One region of the Colwellia sp. BRX10-1 genome, then DNA from elsewhere that is predicted to be linked to it. Evidence: riboswitches for the same ligand, from Rfam matches in the RefSeq annotation. Region 1 holds a riboswitch; the other holds the start of a gene.
The links. Region 1 has a riboswitch for lysine ahead of lysC (lysine-sensitive aspartokinase 3). Riboswitches for the same ligand answer to the same signal wherever they lie in the genome.
Positions count from the first base shown of each region.

Region 2: it holds a riboswitch for lysine, as region 1 does, so the genes downstream of both, dapA (4-hydroxy-tetrahydrodipicolinate synthase) here and lysC (lysine-sensitive aspartokinase 3) in region 1, are expected to answer to the same signal.

Region 1 is NZ_JACGWC010000016.1:18,590-28,840, forward strand. It holds gene pdsS (proteobacterial dedicated sortase system histidine kinase) at 1-31, shown strand, start outside; gene queE (7-carboxy-7-deazaguanine synthase QueE) at 36-710, opposite strand; gene queC (7-cyano-7-deazaguanine synthase QueC) at 790-1,449, shown strand; gene lysC (lysine-sensitive aspartokinase 3) at 1,524-2,876, opposite strand; lysine riboswitch at 2,987-3,185, opposite strand; gene H4J75_RS13235 (GNAT family N-acetyltransferase) at 3,351-3,758, opposite strand; gene H4J75_RS13240 (hypothetical protein) at 3,831-4,115, opposite strand; gene H4J75_RS13245 (hypothetical protein) at 4,206-4,613, opposite strand; gene H4J75_RS13250 (DUF6435 family protein) at 4,752-4,931, shown strand; gene H4J75_RS13255 (hypothetical protein) at 5,036-5,656, opposite strand; gene deoA (thymidine phosphorylase) at 5,928-7,244, shown strand; gene H4J75_RS13265 (phosphopentomutase) at 7,347-8,558, shown strand; gene pgi (glucose-6-phosphate isomerase) at 8,741-10,251, opposite strand, start outside.
Region 2 is NZ_JACGWC010000002.1:101,490-111,740, forward strand. It holds gene H4J75_RS02925 (EAL domain-containing protein) at 1-1,984, opposite strand, end outside; gene H4J75_RS02930 (FecR domain-containing protein) at 2,036-3,658, opposite strand; gene H4J75_RS02935 (DUF2059 domain-containing protein) at 3,972-4,481, shown strand; gene H4J75_RS02940 (succinylglutamate desuccinylase/aspartoacylase family protein) at 4,550-5,686, opposite strand; gene H4J75_RS02945 (PLP-dependent decarboxylase) at 5,720-6,964, opposite strand; gene H4J75_RS02950 (2,3,4,5-tetrahydropyridine-2,6-dicarboxylate N-succinyltransferase) at 6,991-7,740, opposite strand; gene dapA (4-hydroxy-tetrahydrodipicolinate synthase) at 7,771-8,703, opposite strand; lysine riboswitch at 8,794-8,965, opposite strand; gene H4J75_RS02960 (DsbA family protein) at 9,092-10,251, opposite strand, start outside.

The DNA of each region.
Region 1 (10,251 bases):
GTCGATTACTTTGCCATTGCAGGTAAAGTAATTATTTACTCTATACCTAAATATTTATGTACTTGAACGGATAAACGCCAATTATTTTCAATACAGCTTTTTATTGCTAACGCTGTTGCCCGTTCTTTTTGGCTGATCGGTTGCAAATAAACTTGGGTGTTAACAATATTATGTTCGGCTAATAACGCTTTTAAGTCGTCTATATGCTGCTCAGTCGCCACTGGATGTTTAATTTCATTGGCACGTAACATCGCTGAGTTTAATATTTTGTAGCCACCCTTCATGTTTACTTTGGGTGAAACAGTCACCCAGCACTTATCCGTCACCTGTATTTCAAAAGTACCCGATGTTTCTAATTGACAACTAAAACCATTGGTTTCAAGTGCTTGGCACAGAGGGAGTAAATCAACCATCGCTGGCTCACCGCCTGTGATAACAATGTGTTTGGCTTGATAACCTTCTGCCGTTATCATCGCTAAAATATCTTTAACCGTAAGCGCTGACCACGTTTGAGATTCAGCTTCTTTTGTTAACATAGCATTCGGTGTTACTTCATCTTCAAGGTTTATTGCCCAAGTATGCTTAGTATCACACCACGAGCAAGCAACGGGGCAACCTTGTAAACGGATAAAAATTGAAGGTTGACCGGTAAAAGCGCCCTCTCCTTGAATAGTTTCAAATAATTCATTAATTTTGTATTTTACGGTCATCGGGGTTTTTGCCTGTTTATTGCTGGTGTAAATTGAAGTAAAATGCGCGATATTAATTATACCCTAAGAGACTTTAGAAATGACAAACAAAGTTGTTGTTATTTATTCTGGTGGCATGGACTCATTCACTGTTCTTAATCGCGCCTTGCATGATGGCAAAGAAGTGTTCGCATTAACCTTTGATTACGGACAGCGTCATGTCAAAGAAATTGAATTTGCCAGTACGGTTTGTCAATCACTTGATGTAAACCATAAAATTATCGATATATCATCTATTAATCAATTACTTGCTGGTTCTTCATTAACCGACAATATTGATATTCCTGAAGGTCATTACGAAGCTGAAAGTATGAAATCAACGGTTGTACCTAACCGTAACATGATTTTGTTATCACTTGCGGTCGGTTATGCCGTTTCAGTGGGGGCTAGCCAAGTTTATTACGGCGCACATTCAGGAGACCATGCAATATATCCTGATTGTCGTCCCGAATTTGTAATGAAAATGAATGAGGTGTGTAAAATAGCTAACTACGAGTCAGTAGAAATATTTAGCCCTTATTTAACGGTTACTAAAAGTGATATTTTAACCGATGGATTAAAAATGGGCTTAAGCTATGATAATACTTGGACGTGTTATAACGGCCGTGAAAAAGCCTGTGGAAAATGTGGTGCCTGCCAAGAGCGTTTAGAAGCTTTCAGTGATAATAATGTTACCGATCCGTTAAGTTACGAATCGTGATAAATAAAAGATAAAACACGGCAAGGTGTTTTATCTTTTTTCTGTACTGACCAAAGAAATAATACGCTTAAAGCTTATGAAAATAAGGCATTGTGTAGCTTTTCAACGGTTTCATTTGCTTGTTTCTCGTCGACTAAGAAACATAAGTTATGTTCACTGGCGCCATGACAAATCATCCGCACGTTTATCCCTGAGATAGTTTCAAAAATACTGGTACCAACGCCATTACTGCGATGCATTTTATTTCCTATAACCGCTATTAACGATAAACCGTGCTCTACGGTCACTTCACAAAGCTGTTCTAATTCTTCAACAACGGTTGAGTTTAAAAGCGCTTGCGTCGAACCCGTAGGGTTATCGAAGGTTAGCGCAATACTGATTTCACTGGTGGTAATTAAATCAACACTCAGTTCATGTTTGGCTAAAATACCAAAGACTTGTGCAAGAAAACCACTAGCATGTAGCATAGCAGGACTCTTTACCGTTACTAATGTTTGCTCTCTACGTAAGGCTATTGAGCGGTATATTGGGCTCGATTCAACAAACTGTTGAATGCGTGTACCCCCCTTCTCTGGTTCCTTACTTGAACCAACAAAAACCGGAATATTCTTTCTCATCGCAGGAATGAGTGTTGCCGGATGAAGAATTTTTGCGCCAAAGGTCGCCATTTCAGCCGCTTCGCCAAAACTGATTTCTTTAATAGCACGGGCATGCTCGGTAATACGTGGGTCTGTGGTAAAAATACCGACAACATCAGTCCAAATAGAAAGATTATCGGCATGTAACGCTTCTGCTAAAAGTGCGGCACTGTAATCAGATCCGCCACGGCCTAGGGTTGTCGTATGACCGTCCTCGTCTTGACCAATGAAACCTTGGGTAACGATAACTTTATCAACCAGCAAAGGCATAAGAAATTGCTGTGCGTTCTTAGCGAGCATCTCAAGGTTAACAACGGCTTTACCGTATAATGCGTTGGTTTTCATGACTTGGCGAACATCAAACATTTCGCCATTAACACCAACAGATTTAAGGACTTGTGCAAAGATACATGAACTCATTTGTTCACCAAATGACAAAATTGCATCGGCTATGCGTGGGCAATAATTAAGTGATTGTGCGTTAGAGAACTCGCTTAACTCATTTAGCAGTTGATCAATTTGAAAGTTTAGCTGTGTTTCTTCAGCTAAATGTTGGGTAATATTAAATTGGATAGCGCGAATACTGCTAATGATTGTTAATTGTTCATGCTGAGATACATCTTTTTGACTTAAACGAACCAGTAAATTAGTAACGCCTGAACTTGCAGATACGACAACAACTTTGTTACTTGCATCGTTTTTAATGATCTGAGCGCATCGTAACATCGCTTGATGATCAGCTAGACTTGTGCCGCCAAATTTTGCAACAGTAAAAGGTAATAATGACATCTAAGGTCTCCCTAATTAAGCCCCCAGTAATAATTATAGGGTAACTTTTAAACTTCAAGGAAGAGCATGGCTGAATTAAGAAGTGTTCTTGGTAAGATAAACTAAACTTTTCAGCCAGAAGCTCTCCACCATAATCTAATTAGCACTTAATATACTAACTAGAGGTGACAATCCTAGGGATTCAGCCCTAGTAACCGAATAAATAACGCCACTCGCTAATTACTCTCGGCAATAGTCTCCCTCAATAACAGTCAAAAGAATGGTGGTTCTTCGTGTTATCTACCTAGCTACTGCTCCTCTTCTGGTTGATTATTAAAAACATACAATTTGAGTATTTATTCTAATAACCGACATGTGGATTAAATCCTATCTGTAATAATAAATCAATAGGCTAAGTCGATCTTTTTTAGAAATAATAGCTTAATAGCATTGCCCGTAGTTCAACTAAAGCATGGCTAGGCTTTTATATAAAAATTAACGGTTGCTGCAGCGCATTAATTTTATACCACCGACATCCGTTGAAAAACCAAGATTTTTATAAAAGCTCTCCAGTTCAGGTAAGCAATATAATTCAAAATGTTTTACTTTGACTAATTTATCATGGTTTTTAACCAGGCTCATCAATTGCTGACCTATACCATTACCACGATGAGAGGCGCTTACAATCACATCAAAGATGATTGCTTTATAGATAAAGTCGCTTAGAATTCGCGTAAAACCAATGAGCTCATTGTCTACATCGAGAATACCAATACAAATTTGAGAACCACGAATACAATTTTGAGTGTCTTCGAGTGAGCGTTCTTTACCCCACCATACACTTTTATAAAGCTGGTGAACTTGCTTTATATGGTCGTCAGAAAATCTATAAATTATGGTCATCTTTAATTTTTAAACTCAATATTCACTGACCTATTAACTGAACTATTAACAGACAGTAATTAGCCAGCAATATTATTTAATAAGGGTAACACCCGCAACTTCTACCACTGTTTTTGCATCCGCACGTTCAATAACTTTTAATAGTGTTGTTTGAATAGTTTCATCTTTTCTCGCATCACCTTTACTGGTAAATTTTTGCTCTTGTGGAGCATCACCTTCAGCGGCAATAAAACCAACCACAACTTCAGTAGCACAATCAGCTGACTGACCAAAATAAGCTAATGAAATTTGTGGGTAGCCTTGAAATCCTTTCTTAACTCTTTTATCAATACGTTTAGTCGATTTGTCTAAGTTCATAATAATTATCCAAAAAATAACGCGATATTAGCGCGAATAAAACAATAGTTATCTAAAGTCATAAGTGATTTATCAATATAAGCTAACCCACTACAACACATGCTGAACCCATAAGATGAATATCAATACTACATGAGGAAATGCAACAGTAGGCCTAATTGATTGGCAGGCATATTCTTTAATTAAGGCAAGACCTGATAAGCTAACTTTATGATATTCAGAGTTAAATTGACATACATTTTCACTACTGTCGGCTGAAATATATTTTTCCAGCTGTAAAAGCCGTGTCTCAATACGTGATTGAAATGTCTTCCAAACAGCATCTTGAAGCCATAAAACGACTAAGATTAAAAAGATAGGAATCGTGATTACATTCGATATAATGGCTATTAGTAAAACGATAACGGCAATAAGTTTTATATAAAGCGAATGTTTCTCATAGCTGTCAAACTGATTTTGGAGTAAGGACCATTCTGAGCTGAATTTATTTTTTTCCATTTTTCCCTCTTATAATGAGAATAAATTTTTGCAACACGTAGCACGATACAATAAGTTTTTAATTAAAATGTAAATAATAAAAACTAAAATCGATTTGTATACGTATAACTAACAGTAACCAACTCAATGGTAAATAAAATGTTTGGAATATTTAAAAAAGACCCGATAAAAAAATTAAATAAACTCTATGAAGCTAAGCTTGAACAAGCGATGTTTTCGCAAAGAAATGGAGATATAAAGTCATATTCGATGATCACTGCTGAAGCAGAAAAAATAGCCGTGCAGATTAAAGATTTAGAAAATTCACAAAAGAACTAACGCGCTAATAGCGAACACCCCGCCACTTCATTTAAGGTGATGGCGGGATTTTATTGTTTGCCCTTTTAAACCCGGTATTTATCTGCTTGCGGTCTTCAGTACACTCAATTGATTAATAATTCGTAATGATCAGCCTTTTTGGTAAAGCCAACCCGTCTCAAGTAAAGTTCATGAGCATCATCTGATGGCTCGACGATTAAATGTTTAATACCTTCTTGTCTTAGTTGATTTTGTTCAGCAGAGAACATAAATTTGGCTGCTTTAAAATCTCGGTCTTCGGGAATGATATAGTCGAGTAGCACTTCAACCTTACCGTCCTCATCTAACTCCCGATAAGCAAATAATCCTACGGGTTTCATGTTCCTAAACAATAACAATACCACGGCATCATCAAGTTGCTGCCACTGAAAGTTTTTACATAAGCCAATGATATCTTTACCGTAACGTTCCTTTAACAAGTTGAAAAAAGATGATTCCACTGATTTTAATTTAATTAAATCAAATTGATCTTTTTCTTGATAAATACGGATTAAATAGTATACATCAACCAAAGCTATCCAACCGTTTAAAATAAAAACAGGGTAGGCATCAATAAAGTACCCGTAAACACTAAAGGCAGCAGCACCAAATAAATTTATCCAACGCAATCGTTTGATATTAGACATCATTAACGATAAGGCAATTAGCACACTTGCAACATAACCAAAGGCTTCTAACAGGGACATGACAATACTCTTTTAGTAAAACAACGGGCATAGTATAATAATCTGACCAATTGGTCAGAAAAACACGATTAGATCTTGACACATGAGTCAGGAAAACACAATATATGGCTATTAAATGTATTAAACAGCTAGTTATGGCTCAACTATAATACTAAATAAAAGCAATACATAGCTATGCTATTAGCAACCAATTAACAAATTAAAAAGCATGGACGTTTACATAATTGTTACCTAATGCTTTTCAACTCAATTATTATCTAAAGGGATCAGTATGCACTTACCTCAAAATATCATTCGTCAAAAACGTAATAAACAAGCTTTAACTGTAGATGAAATTCAATGCTTTGTTGACGGTCTTAAAACAGGTGATTTCACCGATGCACAAGTTGGCTCTATGGCTATGGCTATTTGGCTTAATGGCATGACAACCGATGAAGTTGTTAATCTAACCATGGCTATGCGTGACTCGGGTACGGTTGTTGATTGGCATAATAAATTAAACAAACCCATTGTAGATAAACATTCAACGGGTGGTGTTGGTGATAAAGTAAGCTTAATGCTAGCACCAATAGTCGCGGCATGTGGGGCTAATGTGCCAATGATTGCAGGACAAGGTTTAGGTCATACTGGTGGTACGGTTGATAAATTAGAGGCCATCCCTGGTTTTAATGTTCGCCCTAGCCTTGCAGAGTTCCAAGCAACAGTTAAAGAGCAAGGCACAGCAATTATTTCACAAACCAAAGATTTAGCACCAGCCGACAAACGTCTTTATTCAATTCGTGACGTAACGAGCACAGTAGAATCCATCCCATTGATCACTGCTTCTATTTTATCAAAAAAATTAGCAGCTGGCCTCGAGTCTTTAGTCATGGATGTAAAAGTAGGCAATGGCGCGATGATGGCCGATATTGAATCAGCTCAAGCATTAGCTCATTCAATTGTCTCAGTCGCCAATGGCGCAGGAACACCGACACAAGCATTAATCACTGATATGAATCAGCCGCTAGGTACCACAGTGGGTAATGCACTTGAAATACAAGAAACTATTGACTATTTGACTGGAAAATATCGTGAGCCAAGGTTGCATGAAGTCACCATAGCCCTTGCTGCTCGAATGTTATTAACCAGTAAAATAGCCCGTGATATTGAACAAGCAACAACGTTAGCCGAAGAAGCATTAACATCAGGTAAAGCCGCTGTAATATTTGGCAAAATGATCACCGCGATGGGTGGCCCAGCTAATTTATTAACCCACAGTGAAAGTTTACTGCCTAAAGCTAATATGACTAAAAACATCGTTGTCTCAAAAGCTGGTTACATTGGCATTATGGATACTCGTGCTATAGGTATGGCATTAGTAGAAATGGGTGGTGGTCGTGTCGACCATAATCAAAGCTTAGATTACAGTGTCGGCTTTAGTGATATTAAACCAAAAGGCACGAAAGTCGCTGAAGGTGACATCATTGCTATTGTTCATGCCAAAGATGACGCTCAAGCAACTCAAGCGATTAAACAATACTTAAGTGCGGTTGAAATTTCAGTAGCGCCAGTTATTGTTGAACCTGTGATACATCAACTCATTACCTAATTATTGATACTCAACTGAGATGAATCCATTATTAAGGCGACTGTAAAGTCGCCTTAACTTTTTATCCCCTTCTTTAAATAAATTTATAAAATGAGAACAATTATGTCGAGAGTAATTATTTTGGTCATTGACGGTTTTGGCTTAGGTCATGCCCCTGATGCAGAAGCTTTTGGTGATGTTAACGCCAACACCTTTGCAAATTTAGCTGAAAAATTTCAAGAAATTAAAGGACGCCCTTTAAAGCTTCCTCATTTAAGTAAACTGGGCTTAGTTAAGGCTTGTCAACAAGCGTCAGGTCGCACGCTTTGTGTTGAACCCGTTAAGCCAACGAAAGGGGCTTATGGTTACGCTGCTGAAATAAGTACTGGTAAGGATACCCCTAGTGGTCACTGGGAAATGGCAGGAGTGCCGGTTTTATTTGATTGGACTTACTTTACTGATAAGAAAAATAGCTTCTCAGCAGAGCTCATGGCACAAATAAACCAAGCCACAGGTTATGCTGATATGTTAGGAAATTGCCATGCCTCTGGTACCGATATTATCGCTAATTTAGGCGAACAACATATAAAAACAGGTTTACCTATTTGTTACACCTCAGGCGACAGTGTTTTCCAAGTTGCCGCCCATGAACAACACTTTGGCTTAGATAATCTTTATAAATATTGTCAACAAGTGCGGGTAATACTCGATCCGTTAAATATAGGACGTGTGATCGCTCGCCCTTTTATTGGTGAGATTCCTGCCGATTTTGAGCGAACAGGTAATCGCAGAGATTATTCAGTATTACCTCCAGCGACCACCGTATTAGAAAAATTAACGCAAGCCGATGGTACGGTGATAAGTGTCGGTAAAATTGCCGATATTTTTGCGCATCAGGGTATTAGTATCAAAACCAAAGCAACCGGACTACCTGCGTTATTAGATGCAACGCTCGCACATATGAAAACCGCAGCAGATAAGAGTATTATTTTTACCAATCTAGTTAATTTTGATCAAGACTTTGGTCATCGACGTGACCCTGTCGGGTTTGGCGAAGCGTTAGAATATTTCGATGAGCGTTTAGCGGAGTTTTTAGATCAAATGGCTGATGATGACTTACTGCTATTAACCGCTGATCACGGTTGTGATCCTACTTGGCCAGGCAATGATCATACGCGTGAATTCGTGCCAGTTATCGCTTATCACAATCATATCGATTCGATAAACTTAGGCCAGCGCAATAGTTTTGCCGATTTGGGACAAACTTTAGCCAGTTTATTTACCTTAGACGCAATGGATTATGGTCAGTCTTTTTTAGACGAACTAAAGTTTTAATCATTGAAGCCTTAACTCAAGGACCCTAGTTGGTCCCTTGATAAACGTATTTACTAACAATAAATTGGCTTTTCAATTTGCCAACAGATTAAATAAAAAAACCGAGTAAACTATTATTGATACATAGTCTTACTCGGTTATTAATCATTGATTTTTATTGAGTATTTAAAGAAGGCCTAATGTTACATCAATGATCTATTAGCATCTCGGTATTGCGCAAGGAGTAATTCTGTCGAACTGTCTGAAAGTTCAGTATTATTAGGCTGTCCAATGCGAGATAATATATCATCACCTAATATTTTCCCAAGCTCGACACCCCATTGGTCGAAGGAATTTAAGTTCCAAATAACCCCTTGAACAAAGACTTTATGCTCATATAAAGCAATTAGCGTCCCAAGTTGGTAAGGTGTTAATCGGTCAAAGGTCAAGGTATTCGATGGTCGATTCCCTGGCATTTCTTTATGTTTGGCAATCACTTTGGCTAATGCTTCTTCCATACCTGAAGCGACAAGTTCATCATAGGCTTGTTGATGTGTTTTACCTTGCATTAGCGTTTTACTTTGTGCAAAACAATTGGCAACGAGCATATCTTGGTGACCGTTCATATTATGTTCAGCAACTAATGGCTGAATAAAATCAACCGGTACTACTGACGTACCTTGATGTAATAACTGATGAAAAGCATGTTGACCATTCGTGCCTTCTGCGCCCCAAATAACCGGACCGGTAGTACTGCTGACAATTTCATTATTAAGCTGGCAGCTTTTACCGTTAGACTCCATGTCCATCTGTTGTACATACGCAGGAAAACCACGTAAATAATGACTGTATGGTAATAAAGCATGAGTTTGACAACCAAAAAAGTTATGGTTCCACACCCCTAACATCCCCATGAGTACCGGTAAGTTTTGCTCAAGCGGTGCCTCTTTAAAATGCTTATCAAGATCGGCAGCACCTTTTAGTAATTCAGTAAATCCTTGATTACCTATTGCCATCGCAATAGGCATGCCAATAGCTGACCATAATGAATATCGTCCCCCAACCCAATCCCACATCGGAAAAACATTGTCACCATTAATACCAAATTCGACCGCTTTAGTTACATTGGATGATATGGCAATAAAGTGTCGGTTTAGCTGCTCAAACGTAACACCATAGTCATAAAACCATTGGCGAGTAGACTCGGAATTCGTCAGAGTTTCCTGAGTATTAAAAGACTTTGATGCGATCAACACCAAGGTTGTTTCAGGGTTTAAATGAGTTAAAACATCATGTAGATGATTTCCATCTATATTGGCCACAAAATGCTGTTTAGGCCCACCTTCAACATAAGGCTTTAATGCAGTGGTCACTATTTTAGGCCCTAAGAAAGAGCCACCAATACCTAGATTTAAGACATCAGTAATAGATTTACCACTATAACCTAACCATCTCTTGTCACGCACTTGGTTAACGACTGCTTCTACCTTAAGACGCACCGCTTTGATTTGAGGTATAATATCAACACCGTCAACAAGTACGGGTGTACTGTCTTGTTGTCGCAAAGCGGTGTGTAATACCGATCTGTTTTCAGTATTATTAATCGGCGCACCAGCGAACATCGCCTCTCTTTTTTCAGCTAATTGCGCTGATTCGGCTAACTCGATTAACAAAGCGCGCGTTTTCTCAGTAATGCGATTTTTTGAATAATCTA
Region 2 (10,251 bases), on a different contig from region 1:
ATTCTAAATACTGCGCATTAAAGCCAGTATCATTAAGAATTTTTTCAATGTTTTTTATTAATAACTCCTCATTAAATTGAATCGCAGAGACATTAACGCCCAACTTTATTGGTATACCATAGGTTAATTGACATATTTTAATTTGCTGACAGGCCGTTCTTAATATCCACTCTCCTATTTCATTAATCAGCCCCGTTGATTCGGCAATGGGTATAAATTCAGTTGGCGGTATATAACCTTTTACGGGGTGAAGCCAACGAGCAAGGGCCTCTACACCAACTATCTCACTTGTTTGAGCATTAACTTGTGGTTGATAATAAACTTCAATTTCGTTTTTCTCTAACGCGTGTGCTAAGTCATTTTCAAAATGATGTCGCTCTAAAGTTTCTTGATTAATGTGTTTATGATAAAAGCAAACGCCTCTGCCAGATCTTTCTTTAGCCCTTTGCATTGCTGAAGTTGCACAATTAATCAGGGTTTCTGCGGATAAGCCATCGTGTGGGTAAGTACTAACACCAATACTGATCGGCAAAGTAAACGATTCATTTTTAATAGATAATATTTTAGATAAATTAACATTAATGTTATTACACATAAGCTTAATATCGTCTTCTTTATGACGACCTAACCCAGTAACAATAAATTCTGTTCCTGTGTGTCGAGCTATCACCTGCTGCTCATCAATAAAGTACTGTATTCGTTTGGTGATTAGTTTTAATAAGTTATTGCCTTCACTAAAGCCAACCAGATCATTTACTGCGTTAAATTTACCTATATTGATAATAATGACCGGGAAAGGCTTCTTTTCAAGCTGTGCTGATAAAATCAGCTCATTTATAATTAAATTTACTTTTTCAGCGTTAGGTAGTTGTGTTGCATTATCCGTATATATTTTTTGATTGAGTTGTAGCAAATTATTTTTATAAAATTTCACTTTAAAAAACAATAAATACAAAATAATTAACAAAAGTAAGCCAATGGGCAACAGCGGATCTAGCCATAGGTTATAGACGAGCAAGCTCCCTGTTGCGATAACAAAGGTAGCAATAATTAGTCCGGCTAGACTTATTAAGACAAAAGCAGAGTTCAATAAAGATAAACAGAGAATCGCGAGTAAAACGATTATCGCTGCAAAAGCATACTGACCAAGGTTTGGTATTAAAGTAATCGTTGCATCTGAGAGTAGAGCATTAACAATATGTCCATTAATTTCAACACCAGAAAGTCGTTGGTGAGACATAGATGTCGGTGTAGTAAAGCGCTCTCCAAGTCCTGATGCGGTAACTCCAATCAATATAACTTTATGGTTAAATATAGTGTTGTCAACATCACCACTGAGCACATCGCTATAAGATAAAGTGGGGATATCTATGCTATTAAAAGCGATATTTATTGGTTTTTGTCTTGTCCAAAAGTTTCCTTTTGAAACTTTATCGGGAGCAATAAATTTATTAGGCTGCATAATTTGAGCAAGAGATAATGCAAAACTAGGCCATTTAGCCTGCTGCCAACCGGCATATAAATAGACTTTGCGCATAACACCATCAGTGTCTAATTCAAAATCATTGTGACCTAATACTACCTTGTTTGTTAAAAAAATCGTCGATGGCAAAAGCTCATGAGCGCTAGCATTTTCTTCAAAATTAGGGGATAAAGGCAAAACAATATTAGCCGTATTGGCGATAGCTTTAGCAAATGTGACATCTGATGTTGGCTCGGCTAGGTCCGGATCGACAAATAAGATATCAAAACCAATAGCGACAGGTTTTGCAGACGCTAATTTATCGACTAGTTGAGCGTGAACTTTACGTGGCCAAGGCCAACGGCCTATTGTTTGAATACTTTTATCATCGATAGCAATAATAACAGCATGATTTTCTTTAACTTCCTTTTGCTTAAGCACAACATCATAAAACAAGGTGTTTAACACATTTTCTGGCGTATAAAAAAATATGAAAAGGAAGCTAATGAGCAGCATTGCCATTAAATTTTTGTCTTTAAATAGTAGCCTAAACATAATGCTAATCATGACCCATTACAAAAGAATAAAAAGCGCTAAAAAAGCAAACGATATAAGCGCGTTATCATCATTATTACTGATAGTCTTCACGTCGCTCCACTCTCCATGAACATTTAATTTTTTATTGATAACACGCGAACGTATATAGATATCTCTGTCGTTAGGTATAGGTATTGAAAGCGTTTTTACTACCGATTCAAAAACCTGGGTATTAGTCATAAAATCAGACTCATCAGCAGCCTGTATCTGTACTGACTCATCGACCTTAAGTGCTGACCAATCAACGACTAACTGATCAGTTTTATGCTGATAATTCCATTGCACAGGAGATAATAATGCCTGCCATAAAAAATCATTGCCCTTCGAAAAAGGTCCTCGACCTTTATGATCAACGCCAGCCACCCGCCAATAGTATTTCCCAAAAGGAAGTGTATTAGGAATAATAAATGAGCTTTCAGACAAATTTGTTAAAATAATAACATTGTCAAAATTACTATCCGAGGCGATTTGTAAAAGCGAGCCTGATAATTCTTTCGCATAAGCCCAAGTAAGTTCACGAGTACCAGCATCAAAAAAGCTATCTACTTCACTAATGGCTGGAGGTAATGGCTTATTATTAACAGAAAATGAAGTACTTCGAGCGAACCCTTCTATATTTGAAAGACTAAGCGCACTAACTCTAATAAAGTAATCGCCATCTACGATTTTTGCGAGCGTGGCAACTGTTTGAGGTTGATGTTGCTGCCAAACAATATCTGTAAAAGTATTATTAGATGAAATTTGCACTTTGTATGTTATTGCATCCTTAACATTTTCCCAGTCAAAATTTACCTCCTCACCTTCAAAGCGGTTTTTTGTGCTGATAAAACGTGGGGCATTCAATAGCATTATCGGTTTACTAGGAACCTGTCCTTTCGCTACTTTACTGGCAAACCCTTTCGCTATATATTCACTTTGCATTTGTGCGTTAACTTCGACCTCGCCCTCTAATACCTCAATAAGTGAATTATGATCTTGCGAGGAATGTGCAACTCTATAAACCGTGCCTCGCACTGAGCTTATGGCTGAAGCTGTAGATATATCTAAACGAGACCCTGGTCCCTTTGATTTTTTTGCCTGTGTTTCAACTTTACCTTGGTGAAGTTTTAGTTGCGTATCCGCCATTCCTGTTTTGCCATAACTTATTAAAGACTCAAAAGACAATTTACTTTTTTCAAGAAGAGTAAGCACAGAGCCATCAACAAGCGTGAGGCTGACACTAGAATTAGCATCAACAGTTAATATATCACCAAAGCTCAATATTGAGCCGAGTTTAGTGACTTGCGTTTCACCTTGTTTAAAAAAGGTACTTTTGCCCGAAATAGCCGTTATTGTCGCATAGGTTGGATAGCTTTTTATCCACGACATAGGTACTTCTATTAAGGTATTGGGCTGTAATTTTTTAGGATATGTGATTCCATTAAGTTTTTGAAGTTTTTGATAAAAAGCTGTTTCTTCAAGGTATTCTTGGCTGATACTCCATAAGCTATCGCCTTCTACAACGGTATAAACCCATTTTTTTTCAGCCGCTTGTATAGTAAGAGGCAAAAAAACAACGAGTATAATATAGTAGAAAAACATCCGTTTAAAATTCACCATTAGTCCTTTATTAATCGTTTAGAATTTATTAAGAGCATTATTTATACCACAAAATTGTCTTTAATAAATATGCTTATGGCTTACTAAGTGACGATTTAATGACTAATTTGATGCCTATGCTTCATAAATGCGTTAAATCAAATTTATTACCTTCCAATTTTAACCATAATCAAAAGTCGATGGTAATCTAGTGATGATTTTCAGTCACTCTACGACTCATCATTTTGTTGCTACAAATGTAATGAAAATGTTGCAATATAATCAACAAGTATTATGATCAATACTCACTCTATTAAAAATTAAAGGAATAATAATGAGAAGAATCACCATGCTGCTATTGGTACTTATGCTTAGTTTTACTAGTAAAGCTAACGACTTATCATCAAGGGCATCGATTGAAAAATTAATGGAATTAACTGAAGTTTCAAAAATGATAGAGAGTATGCAAAGTCAAGTTACGCTAATGTTTGAAGGTATGTCGAAAAAAATGAATATTTCGAACAAAGAGAAAGTTCATTTTGATAAATATATGGATAAAGTAAATGCCCTTCTTCATGAGAAAATGAATTGGCATAGCTTTAAAGAGCCAATGATAGACATTTACAGCCGCAATTTTACCGAAGCAGAAATACAAGGGTTAATAACATTTTATCGTTCAGATATTGGCAGAAGTATGACGAAAAAAATGCCTTTAATTATTCAAGACTCAATCATACTTTCACAACAGTTAATGCAAGATTTTATACCCGAAGTCCAATCTTTAGCCAAAGAACTTAGCGCGAGTATCGAACAATCTCGCCAAAAAGAGCAAACAAACAAGTAGTTCAAAGGTATTGGCAACAGTAGTATTGTCAATACCTTATTTATAAATCAAGGCTAATTCACACAGTATTAAAACTCAAAATACTCACTAATCACTTTATATAATTCTGTACCTTGATTCACACTCGCTGAGGCAAAATGTAAAATAGGAATGACTTTTTTATCCAGTGAAATATAGTGCAATGGATCGCCGTCACCATAATTATCCATGCGTAAAATTCTCGCCAGCGGTTCACCTGCAGCTAATGGTTGACCAAATTCAGCCAAGTAATCGACCATCCCTCCCATTGGCGAATAAAAGGCTTTGTAGTTTTTTAAATAACATCCATAACGTGTCATCGTTTTAGGTCGGTATTCAGTGGTGTTGATGACGTTTTTATGCTGTAAATAATTCATAATACTTTTAGCATCTTCTAAGGCTACATCAAGATCAATCTGTTCTTGCGAGCCTAATTCAACGGTAAAGCTTTCTTTGTTAATAGACGCTGAACTAATCGAAAACTCGATACCTAATTCAGCAAAAGCGTCTTGTAATGACCACCAAGGGCAGAAGGTTGCTTCATCTAAGGCACCATCAAAGTCATTAGGAATTAATAATGTATGTGGAATATCAAAGTACTGAGCGCTTTCTTGCGCATATTCAGGGCAGTATAAATGTTTACTTGAAATAGGCCCGGTATGTAAGTCTAAAACGTAGTCAGCTTGATGAGCCAAGCGCTGTAATTGATAAGCAATGCGTTGTCCGGTCGTTAGCCCATAAATATTATGGTTAAGTTTTTCTTCAATACTTTCAATCATTAGCTTTTTAAAATTGGCTTCAATAACTTGATTTTTTTTGCCAATACATTCACGAACAAACGGCTTGATGATGCTTTCATCAAAGTGATACATCCGATTCCAATTCACTCCGGTGATAGGATCAAATCTGCCAAGGGTATATTCACCATTTTTATGATTACACCCCACAGGGTTGGCATAAGGTACTAAGGTAATATCGCCATTTATTTTTGTGTTTTTCAATAATTCTAATAGTTGAAAAATAACCGCATTACCTTGCACTTCAGCGCCATGCATATTCGCTTGAATATAAACACTGGGTGCATCAGTACGTCCTTTTATACGATAAACAGGAACGGTAAGTGCTGCGCCGCTCGCCATTTCACCAACATGCATAACTTCTTTTTTTATTTCATTCATTTTGTTCACTTTATCTTAAACATTAAGCTGAAGTATTTATCGCTATCTTAAATACCAATCCGCTGGTTGTGCTGCTCTGACTTCAACCAACGTCCCTTGACTAAACACGTATTCAGCAGCGATATGGTGACAAAGAAAGAACGGCATACTTTCAGTAAAACCGTAAGCACCGCAATAGCCAAATACCAGTTGATCGCCAACAGATACGTCATCAGGCAAAGGCAACTTACCCAATTTGTCCATACTGGTACATAGCGGACCATGAATATCAAACAACTGTTTTTCGCGTGCAGACTCTCGTAGTAAATTTACCGGAAAAGGCTGTTCTGTTATCGCCGGTCTTAACAAATGATTAATACCTGCGGCTAAGACTAACTGCTCTTGACCATAATTCATTTTTCTATCAACAACCGGGACCACATAATAACCACACTCAGCAACCGCAAAACGGCCCAATTCTAACCATAACTCTTCGGCACCTGCCTGCTGCTTTATGATCGCCAGATCAGCAATAATTTTCTGCCAAGAAAGTGTTTTGCCTTGCTGTAAATAATCAATACCTAAACCGCCACCTAAATCTAAGATTTTTAATGGCATACCTATGTCATCAGCTAAACCTTTTAATGGTGCAACCATTTGTGACCACAGCGAGAACATTTTTTCATTACTGAGCATATTGCCCCATTGAAAAATATGTAAACCACACAACTCAATACCAGGAAAGTTAACGACTTTAATGCTTTGCCACTGCTCTATCGACAAACCAAATGGTGTTAGGCAATTTCCCCCTAAAGGGTTTTTTTCACCCTCTGGCCATTGCAACTGAACCCGCAACAGCACTCTTGGCTTAACATCATGCTCAATAGCTGCTTCATTTAACCAAGTTAGTTGATTCAAACTTTCAGCAACAAAAATATTAACCCCTTGTTTAATGAACGACGTTATTTGTGCTTTTGATTTTGCCGGACCGGTATTTAAGATACGTTCGGGTGTAATACCTTGCTTTAAGACTTGATTTAATTCGCCACTGCTCGCCACATCAAAATTAAAACCCGCATCGTCTAAGGTTTTAATGATGTTAGATAACGGGTTCGCTTTTACCGCAAACCATAACTTAATGACGTCTTGGCGTTGTAGTTCGGCTAAATGGGCTTTAAGCGCATCAAGATGATAAACAAAGTAACCTTCTTGCTGGCTACTTTCAGGTTGTTGCTTTGTTAACTCAGCGCTTAATTCAAGCGCCGAAGGAGAATCAAAACAATAGGTAGTATTTACTAACTCAGACATGATATTCCTGCTTTACCTTAGAGGGCTTAACGTAAAATAGACTCGAGCTCTAACGAGGCATTACTTTTTTCATCGCGATATTTAACGATTAATGCACAAGCCATATTTAAACCGTGCGTTTTCGCCCACGCCCCTGAAACCGGACGTGTTCCTGGCACCACTACAGCACGTTCAGGAATATCAGCACCTTTTTCAAGCATCACTTCATTCACACAATCGTAAACAGGCACTGACGCTGAAAGTGAGACACCTGGCGCTAAAACAGCCCCTTTTTTAACAACAATACCTTCGACAATGACCACACCAGCACTTAGAAAGGCACCATCTTCGATAATAACAGGGCTTGCACCAACCGGTTCTAAAACACCACCAATTTGAACAGCGGCAGAAACATGAACATTTTTACCTATTTGGGCGCACGAGCCAATTAATGCATGGCTATCAATCATAGTACCTGTATCAACAAAAGCCCCAACATTAATGTAAGCGGGTGGCATAATAATGACACCAGGAGCAACATGCGCACCACGGCGAACTGAAGAACCACCCGGTACTAATCGCACTTTATCGTCAGCGGTAAACTCACGCGCAGGTAAATTATGTTTATCGACAAACCCCTTATAAATGCCATCAAAAGCAATGTTTTCGCCCGCTTTAAATGCTGATAATATAGCTTCTTTTACGGCTACATTGGCCTGCCAATTTCCTGCTTCATCTTGATTTGCCGCACGAACAGTACCTGCTTCTAATTGTGTTAATGTTTCTTGCCAATTCATTTTAAATTCTCATGTTAATACTTAAAGGGATCACTTAGCTTGAGTTTCAAGCCATTGATTAATTAATTTATCTGATGCTAACAGCGAGTTGCAGTCGTTAAGTTCTAAATGGGTTAACGGCGCACGTAAAAAGGGAGTGTTGATCATTTTATTTTGGTGCATTAATACTTTTACGGGTATGGGACTTGCCACCTGAAAAAGCTCATCGACCGCATTTTGCCAAAGTGGAAATAAACCTTGAGTATCGCCAGCTAGTGATAGCTCGACGTATTGATGAGTCGCTGCCGGCCAGACATTACTACAAACCGAAACTAACCCTTTTACACCTGCTTGTGCTAAGTAAGGCATCATGGCGTCTTCACCACTATATAGGGCAATATCTGGACAATACTGGCGATAGGCGAGTACCTGATTTAAATCGCCACTGGCTTCTTTTAACGCCCAACAATGCTGATGATTTTGCACCGCCTGTAAAGTTTCAATAGCAATAGAAACACCGCTACGAGAGGGGACGTTATATAACATACAGGGGAAGTTGGCGGCATCAAGTAAAGCACTAAACCATTGCGTTTGACCTATCACACCCGGCTTTGCGTAAATGGGACTACCAAGTAAGTAGGCTGAAATAGGTAATTTATTACAAGCTGTTATCCAATTAATTTGCTCGGTTAACTGATAACCGCCAACAGCAACCATTAAAGGTGCGCTTAGTGATAATTGGCAAACGAATTCAACAATCTTAACTTGCTCTTGCGATGTTAAGGCCAGGCCCTCTCCTGTACTACCTAGCAAGACAATACCATTACCGGCGTCAGACTGACTAATAGCTAATTGTTTGAGGCTTGGAAAATCGATTTGACCATCATCAAGTAATGGCGTAATTAATGCGGTCCATAAAATAGTATGATGAAGCGTTGGGTTAGCTGTTAAGCTAATTTTTTTTGATAGTTTTATTTGATTCATTTCTCTCGAACTCTGTTCGTTCGGAGAACTTTTAGGCGTTTGTAATAACCAAGATAACAATCACTTATGTGAAGAGCATTAGGCTTTACAAAGGCCAGAAGCTCCCCACCAAGTTGGTGACAATTGTTAGGATTCAACCCAAACAACCGATAAGTAAATTATCAAAAAATTACTTACCTCGGCATTAATCCCCCTCGTTACCAATCATTAGAGCTTGATCTCTTTATGATAACTACCTGGTTAATGCTCCTCTTCTGGCCCTTTATCATAAGTTTCGCTTGTTTGAAAAAACAAAACTTTATTGAATTCAGGACAACAACATTAGAACATTTATTCTAATGTTGAGTCAATAGTGCTCTAAATGAAGATAATACGGATATATTATATCTTATGAAACAATAATCGCTTGTTCAATTTGTGCCAAGCGGTCTTGCCCCCAACAAATAACATTTTGAAATCGAAAACAAGGCGCTCCCCATAACCCCATACCATCTAAAGTACTTTGGTTGGTATCAGACCATTGTTGCCAGTCATGTTCATTATTATATTCTAACGCTTGTAGATAATTGATTTTATGCTGCTGACATAAAGATTCGATTACCGATTTATTTGATAAGTCTAAACCGTCAACATAAATGGCCTTAAACGCAGACTTAATAAAATCGAGTTCTTTATTTTGTTGTTCTGCATACGAAAAAATTTGAAAAGCATTAAAAATACCTTGCCCTAAAGGATCTGCAATACCGGTAAAAGGAATATTAAGTTTTTTAGCTTCACGACTGGCATCAAAAACAGCATAACGTTCTTTATTTTCTGTCGTGGTTAACCCCCGCATAATCAAAGGTAATAACGGCTTTATCTTTAAAGGGATCTGATAATGCTGACTTAACTTTTCTGCTTGTAATAAACCAATGTAAGAATAAGGGCTTCGTAATGAAATAAAGGCTTCTAATATTTTCGTGTCAGCGATGTCAGCGATGTCAGCGATGTCAGCTGCATTATCTTTCACTTGTTGCTCAGCAAAGACTAATTTATTTTTTTGATAAACAGCAACACTGTCATCTTTTGCTAAACCAAAGTCAGCCAAACGTTTTTCTAGATGCTCAAGCCTATCAATACCAACAAACCATTGCCCCGCAATAAAAATAGACGAAGGTAAGTAATGCCCTTGTTTAACTAAACGTATTAAATTTTTAATTTGATAATTTATTACCGGTGTAGAAGCATGATAGTAGTAATCAAAATCATTCGACCAAGTCTGTTGAAAGAGTTGCCAAGCATTATCGAGTGTTTTAGGTCGCAACTGCCACATTTGCTGACCAGTAAAGAGTGATTCTTGAGTCGGTCGTTGCGTTATTTTTTTCAATTGATATTGATCAGCAATAAAGTTGGCATCTTTTATTGCCCAAGTGCGCATTAATTTGGGATCGATAGTTACCCCTGGAACACTTTCATAGACTAAGAACAATTTAAATTGAATATTGAAACGTTGCTCTAGCTCTGGTAACACTTGAATCAGCATAAAGCTATAAGGGTCATTAAGTGCTA